Tenggerimyces flavus: one gene and its partner. The main gene of each other region encodes a partner of the protein of the gene in region 2 in a complex. Links are inferred from orthologs where the notes say so. Each region holds a gene or a part of one and is shown on either strand. Other genes may lie near its edges. The genes, in order: JOD67_RS35855 and sucB.

Region 1 (7,840 bases), 2.0 Mb from region 2 along the record:
TGTGTGCGCAGACTGCCATATGGTGAGGAGGTGGCGTTGCCGAACGACCCGCCGCCGATTCCGGGAGCGCGTGCCGACTCGACCGGGCATCCCCGCCGCCCGCTGCTGATCTGGGTCCGTACCGGCACCGCGCACGTGCACATCGACGACGCCGTGTCGTTCCACCTCACCGCCGGGGAAGGCGTGTGGATCCCCGAGGACGGCTGGAACCACCGCGCGATCGTCACCGAACCGGGCACCGTCGCGTTCCCCCTGTGGACCCATCCCGGTGCCGGGTCGTTGTCGGAACCGACCCGGTTCGAGGTTCCCGACGGCTGGCGGGATTGGCTGATCCAGAACTTCAACCTGCAGGTCACCCCGCTAAGTGGTCGTGGCTACTCCCAGGACGCGATCACCGGCCTCCTGCACCGTCCCGGCTCACGCCCGGCGTTGCTCGATCCGCCTGCGATGCCTCGAGCCCACGGGGCGAGAGCGGTGGCGGAGGAACTGCTCCGTGACCCGGCGCTCGACTTCACCGTCTCGGAATGGGCGGTGCGGGTGCTCTCCAGCTCGCGCACGTTGCGCCGCGACTTCCTTGCCGACACCGGGCTCACGTTCGAGCGGTGGCGGCTGCACTGTCGACTGACCGCGGCCGTCGAGCTCCTGGCGACGGGCTATGACGTCGACCAGGTGGCCGCACGAGTGGGCTTCGCCAGCCGTAACGGCTTCACCCGTGCGTTCAAGCAGCAGTTCGGGTCGAGCCCCAGCGACCTGAGGCGACGCGCCACCGCGGAACGTCCGACCGACGATCTCGTACGGATGGTGCGGGGGTCCGCGGTCGCACCCGAGCTGCTGCCCGCGGCCCGCACACCCCCGCACGCCAACGACATGCATGTGCTCAGCTGGATGTACCGCGGCAGCGGGTACCTCGACATCGGCGATCGCCGCTACGAGCGGCACCGCGGCATCGCGACCTGGATTCCGGCCGACGTGGAGCACGCCACCGGCATCCGGGAGAACTCCATCTCACTGCCACTCGGAGACGCCAGCAGCGCTGACCTCTCGCTGACCGAGCCGCTGCAGGTGCGGTTCTCTCCTGCCTGGGACGACTACCTGATGCACTGCTCCCTCAGCGCCCGCTCGATCCTGCGCCCAGATGACTACGATCCCCGCCACATCCTCGAGCTGTTCACCGAGCAGGTCGCCGCAAGGCGTGCCCTCTCGGTGCCGATGCCCACCGATCCGCGCGCGCGTGCCGTAGCGGCGGACTACCTGCGCCGCATGGGGGTGTCCGGTGAGTCGGCCGACATCTCCGTCTCCGTGCACCGATCCTTCCGCGAGGAGACCGGCATGACCTTCGCCCGTTGGCGCTACGCAGCTCGGATGCGCATCGCCCGCGACCTCCTCGTCGGCGGCGCCAAGCCCAGCGCCGTCGCCCGCCGCATCGGCTACGCCCACCTGCCAACGTTCAGCGCCGCGTTCACCCGGTTCCACGGCCTCTCACCGCGCGAGTACCAGGAACGCGAGACCGGACCAGCTTGACCGCAACGAAGGCCAGCTCGGCCGCCAGGGGAGGGGAGTGCGTTGGATGAAGGGCACCTTCATCCAAACCTATTGGATGAAGGTGCCCTTCATCCAAACTGCGGACAGCTCGGGTCGCCGGGGATGGCGCGGGAGGGGAGCGGAGCGCGCGGGAGGGGTGGCGGAGGTTTGAATGAAGGGCACCTTCATACGAACCTATTGAATGAAGGTGCCCTTCATTCAAACAGCGCGAGCTGGTCGACGGGGAGTGATGTCGCCAGGGAGCTGGCAGGGAGTCGATCAGGCGCCGCGACCGGACACTGGCGGACGAGATGACGAGGCGGAGCACCCACTCCACGGAGAGCGCGCCGAAGCGCGCTCCGAGCGGTCAGCGCGTCAGTCCTCGTCGTCGTCCAGCCGAGCGAGCCACGTAGCCAGGCGTTCGACCGGCGTCTCGAACTCCGGGTTCAGGTCCACGAACTCCTGCAGTCGGTCGGCCAGCCACGCGAGCGAGACCTCTTCTTCGCCCCGCCGCGTGACGAGCTCTTCCAACCCACGGTCGGTGAAGTACAACCCCAAGCCCCTAAGCGAACGCAGTCTCGAGCAGGCCGTCCAGCTCGGTCACGTGCACCGAGTGGGAGCCCACCGCAGGGGCGGCGGCGGCTTGGCGCGAGACCAGGCGGATCCGCTGGGACAGCTGCGGCGCCAGGTTCAGCAACATGTGTGGCCAGGCGCCCTGGTTCTCCGGCTCGTCCTGCACCCACAGGATGTCCCCGGCGTTCGGGTACGCGGCCAGTGCGTCCTTGATCTCCGCGACCGGTACGGGCGCCAGCTGCTCGACCCGGACGATCGCCGTACGGGGCTGGTCGCCCTCGCGGCGGGAGCGCTCGGCGAACAGGTCCCACGAGATCCGGCCGGACGTCAGGATCACTCGGCTGACGCCCTCCGGCACCGTCACCGAACGGTCCGCCAACACCGGCTGCCACGTGCCCTGCGCGAACTCGTCAGGCTGCGAGACGGCCGCCTTGTTGCGCAGCATCGACTTCGGCGTGAACACGACCAGCGGCCGGTGCTTCGACCCCAGGGCCTGCCAACGGAGCAGGTGGAAGTAGTTCGCCGGCGTCGAAGGCTGCGCGACCGTCATCGACTCACCCGACACCATCTGCAGGTAGCGCTCGATGCGCGCCGAGGAGTGGTCCGGGCCCTGGCCCTCGTAGCCGTGCGGCAGCAGCAGAACGACGCCCGACTGCTGGCCCCACTTCGCCTCGCCCGAGGAGATGAACTCGTCGATGATCGTCTGCGCGCCGTTCGCGAAGTCGCCGAACTGCGCCTCCCACAGCACCAGCGCGTCCGGCCGGGCCACCGAGTAGCCGTACTCGAAGCCCATCGCCGCGAACTCCGACAGCAGCGAGTCGTAGACGTAGAACGTGCCCTGGTTGTCGTCCAGCCGGGACAGCGGCGTCCACTCCGCGCCGTTCTTGCGGTCGATGATCGTGGCGAAACGCGAGACGAACGTGCCCCGCCGCGAGTCCTGCCCGGCCAACCGCACCGGGCGCCCGTCCAGCAGCAGCGCGCCGAACGCCACGATCTCCGCCGTACCCCAGTCGATCGGGCCCTCGGTGATCGCCGCCGCCCGACGCTGCAGCTGCGGCATCACCTTCGGGTGCACGGTGAAGCCCTCAGGCACCGACACGTGCGCGTCCGCGATCTTCTTCAGCGTCTCGAACGGGATCGCCGTCTGCAGCGTGCCCTGCGGCTTGTCCGGGTAGTCCGGAACAGTGACGTACGTCTCGTCCACCGGCGCGGTCTTGGCGGCGCGCACCTCCGCGAACACGCGCTCCAACCGCTCCTGGTAGTCGCGCAGTGCCTGCTCGGCCTCGTCGATCGAGATGTCGCCACGACCGATCAGAGCCTCGGTGTAGAGCTTGCGCACCGAGCGCTTCTTCTCGATCAGGTCGTACATGATCGGCTGGGTGAAGCTCGGGTCGTCGCCCTCGTTGTGGCCGCGGCGGCGGTAGCAGATCACGTCGATCACGACGTCCTTGTGGAACGTCTGGCGGAACTCGAACGCCAGCCGCGCCACCCGGATGCACGCCTCGGGGTCGTCGCCGTTCACGTGGAAGATCGGCGCCTGGATCATCCGCGCCACGTCGGTCGAGTAGACCGAGGAACGCGAAGCCGCCGGCGAGGTGGTGAAGCCGACCTGGTTGTTGACGATCACGTGGATCGTGCCGCCCGTACGGTAGCCGCGCAGCTGCGACAGGTTGAGCGTCTCGGCGACCACGCCCTGGCCGGCGAACGCGGCGTCGCCGTGCACGAGCAAAGGCAGCACCGGGAAGTCCGCGCCACGGTTGAGGATGTCCTGCTTGGCCCGCGCGATGCCCTCGAGCACCGGGTCGACGGCCTCCAGGTGGGACGGGTTCGCCGCGACGGACACCTTGATCTTGGCGCCGGTCTCGGCGAGGAACTCACCGTCCACGCCCAGGTGGTACTTCACGTCGCCGGAGCCTTGGATCGTCCGCGGGTCGATGTTGCCCTCGAACTCGCGGAAGATCTGCCCGCTGGCCTTGCTCGCGATGTTGGCGAGCACGTTCAGCCGGCCGCGGTGCGCCATGCCGATCGTGACCTCGTCGAGGTCGTTCATCGCGGCCTGCTCGCAGAGCTCGTCGAGCAGCGCGATCGTCGACTCGCCGCCCTCCAGCGAGAACCGCTTCTGCCCGACGTACTTGGTCTGCAGGAACGTCTCGAACGCCTCGGCCTGGTTGAGCTTGGCCAGGATGCGCAGCTGCTCCTGCCGCGGCAGCCGCTCCTGCGGCCGTTCGACGCGGTCCTGGATCCAGCGCCGCTCCTCGGGGTCCTGGATGTGCATGTACTCGATGCCGGTGGTGCGGCAGTACGCGTCGCGCAGCACCCCGAGCACCTCGCGCAGCAGCATGAACCGCTTACGCCCGCCGCCGAACGAGCCGGTCGCGAACTCGCGGTCGAGGTCCCACAGCGTGAGGCCGTGCGTGACGACGTCGAGGTCGTCGTGCCGGCGCATCTTGTACTCGAGCGGGTCGGTGTCGGCCATCAGGTGGCCGCGGACCCGGAACGCGTGGATCAGCTCGAGCACGCGCGCCTGCTTGCCGACCTCGTCGTCGTGCGAAGCGGGGATGTCGGAGACCCAGCGGACGGGCTCGTACGGGATCCGCAGCGCGGCGAAGATGTCGTCGTAGAAGCCCTCGGCGCCCAACAGCAGCTGGTGGATCCGCCGCAGGAACTCACCGGACTGCGCGCCCTGGATCACCCGGTGGTCGTACGTCGAGGTGAGCGTCATGACCTTGCTCACCGCGAGCCTGTTCATCGTCGACTCGGCGGCGCCCTGGTACTCGGCGGGGTACTCCATCGCGCCGACGCCGACGATCGTGGCCTGCCCCTGCATCAGCCGCGGCACCGAGTGCGACGTGCCGATCGTGCCAGGGTTGGTGAGGCTGATCGTGGTGCCCTGGAAGTCCTCGACGGTGAGCTTGCCGTTGCGGGTCCGGCGGACGATGTCCTCATACGCCGACCAGAACGAGGCGAAGTCGAGGGTGTCCGCGCTCTTGATGTTGGGGACCAGGAGCTGGCGGGTGCCGTCCTCCTTCTGGACGTCGATCGCGAGGCCCAGGTTGAGGTGCGGCGGCTTGACCATGGTCGGCTTGCCCTCGACCTCGGCGTAGCCGTGGTTCATCTCCATCATCGAGCGGACCGCGTTGGCGATCGCGTACCCGACGATGTGGGTGAAGCTCACCTTGCCGCCGCGGGAGCGGGCGAGGTGGTTGTTGATCACGATCCGGTTGTCGATCAGCAGCTTGACCGGCACCATGCGGACGCTGGTCGCGGTCGGAACGTGGAGGCTGTCCTCCATGTTCTTGACCACGCGCGCGGAGGCGCCACGCAGCGTGACGTACTCGGGCTCGGTCTCGTTGCGCGGCTGGGCGACCTGACGGGTCGGCGGGTCGGCGGGCACGGCGTTCGGCTTACGAACGGGAACGGGCTTGGCCTTGCCGCCCGGCGTGGGCGCGGTGGTCGTCGCGGCCTGGGACACCCCGGTGGACGCGGTCGGGCCGATTCCGTCGGCCGGCTTGCTCTTCACTGCCGGCGCCTGCGCCTGCGCGGCGGGGGCGGCGGAGGTCGCCTGCGGCTGCGTCTTCGCGACCGGCGCCTGTGTCTGGGTCGGCGCGGGCGTCGTCGCGGCGGCCTTGGCCTTCGCGATCGGGCGATCCGTACCCGGCTTGTAGTCGCGGAGGACGGCTACCCATGCCTGGTCGACGGAGTCGGGGTCCTCGAGATAGCGCTCGTACATCTCGTCGACGAGCCACTCGTTGGCCCCGAACTTCGAAAGTGGGTCTTGTTGGGAGGACTGGGACGCCACTGGGCTGATCGCCTCTTCCGCACCGTGTTCTTGAGGGTTGGTAACTGCATAGTTCGGAGGTCAAGAGTAGTCGCCGGAGCCAAGTGCTGGGGCCTGGACTCTCGGGTTGTGGGTAGGACACGACAAACCGGGAGAAAGTGGCTCGCCGTACTGGTGATTTCGTTCGTACTGACCGGCCGTCAACGGCGTTGCGACCTCCCCGCGGCGCCGATCAGGAACCACACCAGGATGAACAGTGGCCAGGGGTGCCACGGCACCGTGACCACGGTGATGAACGCCAGCGCGAGCAGCAGCGGAGCGAACGCGCGGACCAGCTGTCCGGCGTCCTGCCGACGATGCGCGCGGGCCTGGCGCTTGGACTCGACCTCGGGCGGCTTCGGCGGAACCGCCGGGAGATTGTCCGGGCCTGGCTCGGGCAGGTCGCGGAACACCGCGGCCAGGTCGCCGTACGTCTTGGCGTCCCAGACCTGGGTGAGCCGCTCGTCGTGCTCGTCAGGGCTCAGCCGTCCCGCCGCGAAGTGCTCGCCCAGCGCCGACGACGCTTTGTCGCGTTCGGCGTCTCCCACCCGGAGGTGGGGCTGGGGCAGGCGGTCCGGGTCGGCCATCTGGGAACACTCCTTCGTGCCGGTACTCCAGAGTAGGCACGCTTCGGCGTTAAGGCCCAGACGTCTTTTCGGCTTACTTTCGGTGCTCCACTCGCCACACCAGTTTCAAGCCCGACCAAACGTCATCGACCGCGCAAACCTTCACGTCGACGAGGCCGAGCGGGAGGGCGTGGTCGCGGATGCTGTTCTCGGTGAGATCGGTCGGCAGGCCGCTCCCGCGCTTCGGCCACGCGATCCACAGCGCGCCGGCGGGAAAGATGCGGCGCTTGAGGTTGTCGAGGTGCCGGGCGAGCTGGGCCTGGTCGTACGCGAACGCGAGGATCACGTCGTACGTCGGCCGGGTGGCTCGCCTGTTGACACGCACGCCGTCGAGCTCGAATCCAGCGGGCGCGGAGGCCAACAGGACAGCGTGGTCCGGCTTGATGCCGAGCTTCTGGGGGAGTGGTGTTCCGGAGTACCCGGGACTCATGCGGCCAGCATGCCAATACCGCCGCGATCCCGTGGGGGATTCGCGGCGGTACCGGCAGAGACTGCGCTGTGTTTACGGGGTTGTAACCGGGCCTACAGGTCCGGCAGCTGCGACGCGGAGAGGACGTACTGGAACAGGTTCCGGTAGCGCCGCATGATCGTGCGGAGCTCGTCGGTGTCGAGCTCGTCGTTGTTCTTCCACTCCCGCTCGATGCGGTCCCTGTGGTCGGTGAACGTCGACGTCACGAACTGCATCGCGTCACCGATCAGCAGACCAGCCTCGCGCACCGCGTCCCGCGGGTCGTCGAGCAACTGGGCCTGCGTGACGAGCCAGCGGTGCTGCAGCTCCTCGACGTGCCGCTTGCGGGCTGCTTCCAGCTGTTCTTCCTCGCTGGGACTCGTGGTGATCTCGTCTTCGACGGACACCGGCACCTCCGGTTCGAGATCCTGACCCGGACGCTCAGAGTCGGAGCTCGTCGGGGCTGGGTCGGGCTGCCACGGCGACGGGGCCGTGGCGTTCTGGACCTGTGCGGAGTCGTCGACGGCATCGATGTCGTCGACGTCTTCGTCACGGGCACTGTCTTCGGCCGTGTCGACCGGTGCGGACACCGGGCTGCCCCAGGCGTCGTCGCGCGCGGTCTCCCGCAGCGACGGCGAGCTCGGTCCGGGGACGCCTGGTACGACGGTCGGCATCTCCTCGTCCCGGTCGCTGAGGTCCTCGTGCTCCTCGCGGGCGAGGTCACGGGGACGGAAGTCCGCGTGCTCGTCCACGCGCGACACCGGAACCTCGACCGGGCGCTCGGGCTCGGACGTCCGTGGCTCCTCGCGGAACGTCGGAGCCGGCACGGGCGGAGCGAACGTCTCGTACCCCTCC
Region 2 (6,404 bases):
CGACGGGCGGCCGGTCCTCGCCGACCTCGGCCTGCTGTCGCTGATCGAGGGAGGCGAGGCCCTTCGTACGCACGGCTATTTCGACGAGTCCTCCTCGGCCCAGAGCAGTACGCCGCCGGGCGACGTGTACGCGCTCGCCGTCTGCGCCGCGACCGCGCTGACCGGCGAGCCGCCCAAGGCCGGCACAGCTCGGCAGCCGCTGGCCGAGCAGCGCAAGGACCTGCCGCCCGGCCTGGTGCACGCGGTCGAGGCCGGCCTGCAGCCGCTCGCGCCGCGGCGGCCGACCGCGGGTCAGCTCTCCGAGCTCGTGTACGCCGCCTGCCCGCCGGCGCCGATCCGCTTCCCCGTAGGGCTCGTTCTCACCGACGCGGACCTGGCGAAGATGGCAGAGCAGGCGAAGGCGGCGGAGGCCCAGAAGCCGCCCCAACCGCCCGGCCAGCAGCCCCCGCCCGGGCCGCCGCCGGCGGTGCCGGGGAACTCGTCGGAGCAGGACCCGTTCGTGCACAACCTCGGCGGCGGACCGGCACCCGGCCCACAGGGCCCGCCAGGGCCGCCCGGTCCGCCGAGACCGCCGGGGCACCGGCCGCCGCCCGGCGGCTTCGAGTCGCCGGACTCGATCGAGGACTTCGACGCCGAGCTGATCGAGGCCGGGCGCAGGCGTCGCCGCCTGATCATCGGGGCCGCGATCCTCGGTCCGATCCTCATCGCGGTGGCGATCGTCGCCGGACTGGCCTGGGCGAAGTACGCCGGACCGGTCGACCCGCCGACGATCACCCAGCCCGAGACGACGCCGAGCGTGTCGGCCGAGCCCTCCGCCACCCCCTCGGCATCGACCTCGCCGTCCCCGGAGCAGACCCCCACGTTCAGCCCCGAGCCGCTCCCGACGGTCACCAGCCCGCTGTCCCCGGTCCCGACCACCACCACGCCGCCGACGCCGGGGGCGACGGCCGGTCCGGACGCGCGCTGGCGGTCAGTGCTGAACGGGCTCGACACCGAACGCGCCCGAGCGTTCGCCGGCCCCGACATCGCGCCACTGTCCCGCGTCTACATCGCGGGCTCGGAGCTGCTGGCCAAGGACCGGACCGAGGTCGACAAGTGCGTCAAGGCCGGCTGCAAGCTCGAGGGGCTGCGGTTCGACATCAAGAACCTCGTGATCGTGAGCGAGACCGCCACCCAGACCGTCCTGGACGTGGTCGACCAGCTGCAGCCGTACACCGTCGTGCAGTCCTCCGGCGAACGCAACGAGCGCCCCGCCGGAGCGGTCACGTCGCGCCGGATCACGCTCGTCCAGCAGCCGGGCGCCGGCTGGCTGATCTCGCGGATCGAGCAGCGCTGACGCGCGCTCAGCGCTTGGCGAGGGCCGCGGCGATCGCCGCGGTGATGTTCGGCGCGCTGAACTCGTAGCCCGCGTCGAGCAGGCGCCGCGGCACGATCCGGCGGCTGCCCAGGAGCTCGTCGGCCAGGTCGCCGACGCCGAGGCGTACGAGACCACCCGGCACGGTCAGGAACGTCGGCCGGCGCAGTAGCGCACCGAACGCGGCCGTGACCTCGGCGTTGGTCGGCGGCACCGGCAGCGTGAGGTTGTACGCGCCGGCCGCGTTCGGAAGGTCGACGAGGAACCGCACGGCACCCAGCCAGTCGGCCAGGCCGATCGTGCCGAAGTACTGCTCACCCGACCCGAACCGTCCGCCCAGACCGAGGCGGAACGGCAACGCCATCAGGCGAAACGCGGTCGACTCGGCCTCCAGGACGACGCCCGTACGGAGCAGGATCACGCGGACCCCGGCCTCGGTGGCGGGCGACGTCGCGTCCTCCCAGGCACGCGCCATCTCCGCCGCGTACGTCGACCCGGCAGGCGACGACTCCTCCAGCTCGCGGTCGCCCGCGTCGCCGTAGTAGCCCACCGCGCTCTGCGACACGAACAGCGGCGGCGTCGGCAACGCGGCGAGCGCCCGGGCCAGCGTGCCGGTCGTGTCGACGCGGCTGGACATCAGCACCCGCTTGTACGGGGGCGTCCAGGGCCGCCCGATGTTCGCGCCGGACAGGTTGACGACGACATCCGCGGCCGCGAGCACGTCCCGGTCGACGACTCCGGCCGACGGGTCCCAGCGCGACTCGTCGGGGGAGCGCGGCGGCACCCGTACCAGCCGGGTCACGTCGTGACCCGACCGAGCCAGGTCGGAGCGGAGCATCCGGCCGAGGTAGCCGGATGCCCCCGAGATGACGTAGCGCACGGCCGGCCTAGAGGCCGAACTCCGCTTCGAACTTGCCGTCCTCGAGCCGCTCCTTGATCGTGCCGAGGAAGCGGGCCGCGTCGGCGCCGTCCACCAGGCGGTGGTCGTAGCTCAGCGCGAGGTACATCATGTGCCGCACCGCGATCGTCTCGCCGAGGTCCTCGTCGTCGATCACGACCGCGCGCTTCACGACCGAGCCGGTGCCGAGGATCGCGACCTGCGGCTGGAAGAAGATCGGGGTGTCGAACAGGGCACCCCTGCTGCCGGTGTTGGTGAGCGTGAACGTGCCGCCCGCCAGCTCGTCCGGAACGAGCTTGTTGGTGCGCGCCCGCTCGGCCAGGTCGGCGATCTTCTTCGTCAGGCCGACGATGTTGAGGTCGCCCGCGTTGTGCACGACCGGCACCAGCAGCCCGCGCTCGGTGTCGACGGCGACCACGAGGTGCTCGGCGTCGTGGTAGGTGACCTCGCCCTTCTCGACGTCCATCGAGGCGTTCAGCTTCGGGTGCACCTTCAGCGCCTCGATCGCCGCCTTGGCGAAGAACGGCAGGAACGACAGCTTGACGCCGTTCTGCTTCTGGAAGTCGTTCTTCACCTTGTTGCGGAGCCGGGCGATCTGGGTGACGTCGACCTCGACCACGGTGGTGAGCTGCGCGGAGACCTGCATCGACTCGACCAGGCGCTGCGCGATGATCTTGCGCATCCGGGTGAGCTTCTGCGTGGTGCCGCGCAGGTTCTCCGCGTCGGCGGAGGCGGCCGGAGCCGCGCTCGCCGCGGGAGCGGCCTGTGCTGCCGGGGCAGGTGCCGCCGCGGCGGCCTTCTTCGCCTCGGCCGCGGCCAGGACGTCCTGCTTGCGGATCCGGCCACCGACACCGGTGCCGGTGATCGTGCTGAGGTCGATGTCGTGCTCGTTGGCGAGCTTGCGGACCAGCGGGGTCACGTACTGGCTCGCGCCATCGCCGTTCGGCGGTGCCGCGTCGGCCGGCTGGGCCGGCTTCGGGGCTTCCTCGGCCGCGGGCGGCTGGATGGCCGGTGCCTGGGCCGCCGGGGTCTCCGCGGGCGGTGCCGGGGGCTCGGGCGTGCGTACGGGCTCGGCCTGCGGCTGCTGGGCCTGCTGCTGCTCGGGCGCCGCCGGGGCCTCGGGCTCGGCGGACGCGTGCTTGGGTGCGGCGGCCTGGTCGCTGCCGATCACGCCGAGCTCGGCGCCGACCGCGACGGTCTCGTCCTCGCCGACCGTGATCCGGAGCAGCGTGCCGGACGCCGGTGCCGGGATCTCGGTGTCGACCTTGTCCGTGGAGACCTCGAGCAGCGGCTCGTCGGTCTGGACGGTGTCGCCGATCTGCTTGAGCCAGCGGGTCACCGTTCCCTCGGTGACGCTCTCGCCGAGGGCCGGCAGCGTCACGGAGGTCTCGGCGCCGCCGCCTTCGCCGGAGGGCGCGGGCTGCTCCTGCTGCTGGGGCTGCTGGGGCTCGGCCTGGGCCTGCGGCTGCTCGGGCTCGGCCGCCATCGCCTGTTGGTCGGACGCCGCCTGCTCGTCGCGGGCGACCTCCTGCTCCTGCGGCTGGGCCTCGACCGGCGCGGCCTGCTCCTGGGCGGGCGCTGCCTCGGCCTGCGGCTCCTGCTCCGCCGGCGCGGCCTCGCCGCCGCCCGCGGACCCGGAGTCCTCGCCCTGGTCGCCGATCACGCCGAGCTCGGCGCCGACCGCCACCGTCTCGTCCTCGCCGACCGTGATCTGCAGCAGCACGCCGGAGGTCGGCGCGGGAATCTCGGTGTCGACCTTGTCCGTGGAGACCTCGAGCAGCGGCTCGTCGGTCTGGACGGTGTCGCCCACCTGCTTGAGCCACCGCGTCACGGTTCCCTCGGTGACGCTCTCCCCGAGCGCGGGGAGGGTGACGGAGACCGGCATCCTTGCTCCTTCTCCTGTTGTCAGCTGTGCGCGTGCAGTGGCTTGCCGGCGAGCGCGAGGTGGGCTTCGCCCAGGGCCTCGCTCTGCGTCGGGTGCGGGTGGACCAGCTGGGCGACTTCCTCGGGGAAGGCTTCCCAGTTGTAGATCAGTTGAGCCTCGGCGATGAGCTCCGATACGCGGCTGCCCACCATGTGGACGCCCACAACCGGACCGTCCTTCTGCCGCACGAGCTTGATGAAGCCCTGCGTACGAAGGATCTGGCTCTTGCCGTTGCCCCCCAGGTTGTAGTTGTACGTCGTGACGGCGTCGGCGCCAAACTTCTCCTTCGCGGCGTCCTCGGACAGCCCGACGGAGGCGACCTCCGGCTCGCAGTACGTGATCCGCGGGATGCCGGTGTCGTCGAACGGCGCGGGGTCGAGCCCCGCGACGTCCTCGGCCACGAAGATGCCTTGCTGGAAGCCGCGGTGGGCGAGCTGCAGGCCGGGCACGATGTCGCCGACCGCGTAGATGCCGGCCACGTTCGTCCGCAGGCGCTCGTCGACCGGGACGAAGCCGCGGTCCATTGTGACGCCCTGCTCCTCGTACCCGAGGTCGGCGGTCGTCGGGCCGCGCCCCACGGCGACGAGGAGCACGTCGGCGTCGAACGTCTCGCCTCCCTCGACGGTCACGCGCACGCCGGTGTCGGAGCGTTCGACGGTCTTGAACGGGGTGCCGACCTTGAAGGCGATGCCGCGCTTGCGGAACGTGCGCTCGACCTGCTTGGAGCTGTCGGCGTCCTCGACGGCGAGCAGCCGGGGGAGCGCCTCGATGATCGTGACCTCGACCCCGAACGAGCGCCAGGCGCTCGCGAACTCCACGCCGATCACGCCGCCGCCGAGGACGATCGCGGACTTCGGCAGCTCGGTGAGGTTGAGCGCGTGCTCGCTGGTGATGACGCGTTCGCCGTCGACCTCGAGGCCGGGCAGGCTCTTGGAGAACGAGCCGGAGGCCAGCACGACGTGCTTGCCCTCGTACCGCGTGCCGTCGACCTCGACCGCGTTCTTGGCGACGAGCCGGCCGGCGCCCTCGACGATCGTGATGTTCTTGTTGCCGGTCAGCAGGCCGGTGAGGCCCTTGAAGAGCCGGCCGACGACGCCGTCCTTGTACTTGTTGACGCCCGCCAGGTCGACGCCGTCGAACGTCGCGCGGACGCCGAACTCGCCGGCCTCCTTCGCGGCGTCGGCGACCTCGCCGGCGTGCAGCAGGGCCTTGGTCGGGATGCAGCCGCGGTGCAGACACGTACCGCCGAGCTTGTCCTTCTCCACGAGCGCGACCTTCAGGCCGAGCTCAGCGGCGCGGAGGGCACAGGCGTAGCCGCCGCTGCCCCCGCCCAGGATCACGAGGTCGAACGAGCTACCGGCGTTGTCCGCCACGGGTTCCTCCGTGCCGAGTGGGTCAGTGGATGTACTGGTCAGCGCTGTCATCCTTCCACGCGGGCGGCTCGGCGCGCCAAAGGGTCGTGCGTTCTCGCGAGTCGCAGTGTCGGGGTGCGCGAGGGGTGGAACCTGGGCGACACTTGGGACGTTGCGTGACCAGGAGGTTGGCTGACCATGTTGCGATGGTTCCGGCGGCGGTCGAAGTCAGGTGGGCCGTCCAGCACTCGCCCCAAGGCGAGCGAGGACTTCGCGCACCTGGAGCGGTTCGCCCGTGAGCGCATGGGCGTCGAGGGCTTCGTGGAGCCTCCGACGGCTGTGACCCAGACCACGTTGTTGTTGGTCGCGAACGACGGCGAGTGGACCCGCCGCCGCGTCCCCAACGCGGCCGCGGCGCACGCGTTCGCGAACAAGCTCGGCGTGCCGAGCTACGACGCCCAGGTGGTGGGCTACCCGCAGCGCATGCGGGACTGGAACGCGCGCAAGAAAGCGGCCGAGAAGGCCCGCACCGACCCGATGAACTGACCGCATCCGTCCTGAACGCATCCGTCCTGAACGCCCAAACTGTGGGGTTCTGGTAGCGACACGCCGGCGTGTCGCTACCAGAACCCCACAGTTTGGGCGTTCAGGTGGGTCGGAGGGGTGGGGTCGCTTCGACGAGCGGGTCGCGACTAGAGGTCGCCGGCCGCTGCGTCTTCGGCCAGGCCGATCAGCGTGCAGACGCTGCTGCCGCTCGCGCTGGACGTGCTGGCCGCGGATCCACGGGCCGAGGGGGACCTCTATCCCGGCGACCTGATGGCCGCGGTGCGAAGGGTGCCCGACACCTACTGGGCCGAGCACCCCGACCAGGCCACC

What was found.
Region 1: sucB (region 2) and JOD67_RS35855 share a complex: the UniProt entries of both Bacillus subtilis proteins name them as parts of the 2-oxoglutarate dehydrogenase (OGDH) complex. The link is inferred for Tenggerimyces flavus from one-to-one orthologs.

The regions. Positions count from the first base shown.
Region 1 is NZ_JAFBCM010000001.1:7,691,827-7,699,666, reverse strand. What follows is about bases 1,884-6,273. They hold JOD67_RS35855 (multifunctional oxoglutarate decarboxylase/oxoglutarate dehydrogenase thiamine pyrophosphate-binding subunit/dihydrolipoyllysine-residue succinyltransferase subunit), read right to left. Parts: upstream 5,894-6,273; coding sequence 2,084-5,893; downstream 1,884-2,083. Other genes in these bases: JOD67_RS35850 (DUF1707 SHOCT-like domain-containing protein), read right to left, coding at 6,073-6,273; JOD67_RS35860 (DUF6104 family protein), read right to left, coding at 1,897-2,073. In the rest of the region: JOD67_RS35865 (AraC family transcriptional regulator), read left to right, coding at 31-1,521; more of JOD67_RS35850, read right to left, coding at 6,274-6,498; JOD67_RS35845 (DUF3052 family protein), read right to left, coding at 6,572-6,967; JOD67_RS35840 (hypothetical protein), read right to left, coding at 7,060-7,840. UniProt on the Bacillus subtilis protein: E1 component of the 2-oxoglutarate dehydrogenase (OGDH) complex which catalyzes the decarboxylation of 2-oxoglutarate, the first step in the conversion of 2-oxoglutarate to succinyl-CoA and CO(2).
Region 2 is NZ_JAFBCM010000001.1:5,733,947-5,740,350, reverse strand. The notes cover bases 1,690-4,643. They hold sucB (2-oxoglutarate dehydrogenase, E2 component, dihydrolipoamide succinyltransferase), read right to left. Parts: upstream 4,138-4,643; coding sequence 2,242-4,137; downstream 1,690-2,241. Other genes in these bases: lpdA (dihydrolipoyl dehydrogenase), read right to left, coding at 4,158-4,643; JOD67_RS26865 (TIGR01777 family oxidoreductase), read right to left, coding at 1,690-2,234. In the rest of the region: JOD67_RS26870 (serine/threonine protein kinase), read left to right, coding at 1-1,336; more of JOD67_RS26865, read right to left, coding at 1,344-1,689; more of lpdA, read right to left, coding at 4,644-5,549; JOD67_RS26850 (hypothetical protein), read left to right, coding at 5,727-6,074; JOD67_RS26845 (contact-dependent growth inhibition system immunity protein), read left to right, coding at 6,264-6,404. UniProt on the Bacillus subtilis protein: E2 component of the 2-oxoglutarate dehydrogenase (OGDH) complex which catalyzes the second step in the conversion of 2-oxoglutarate to succinyl-CoA and CO(2).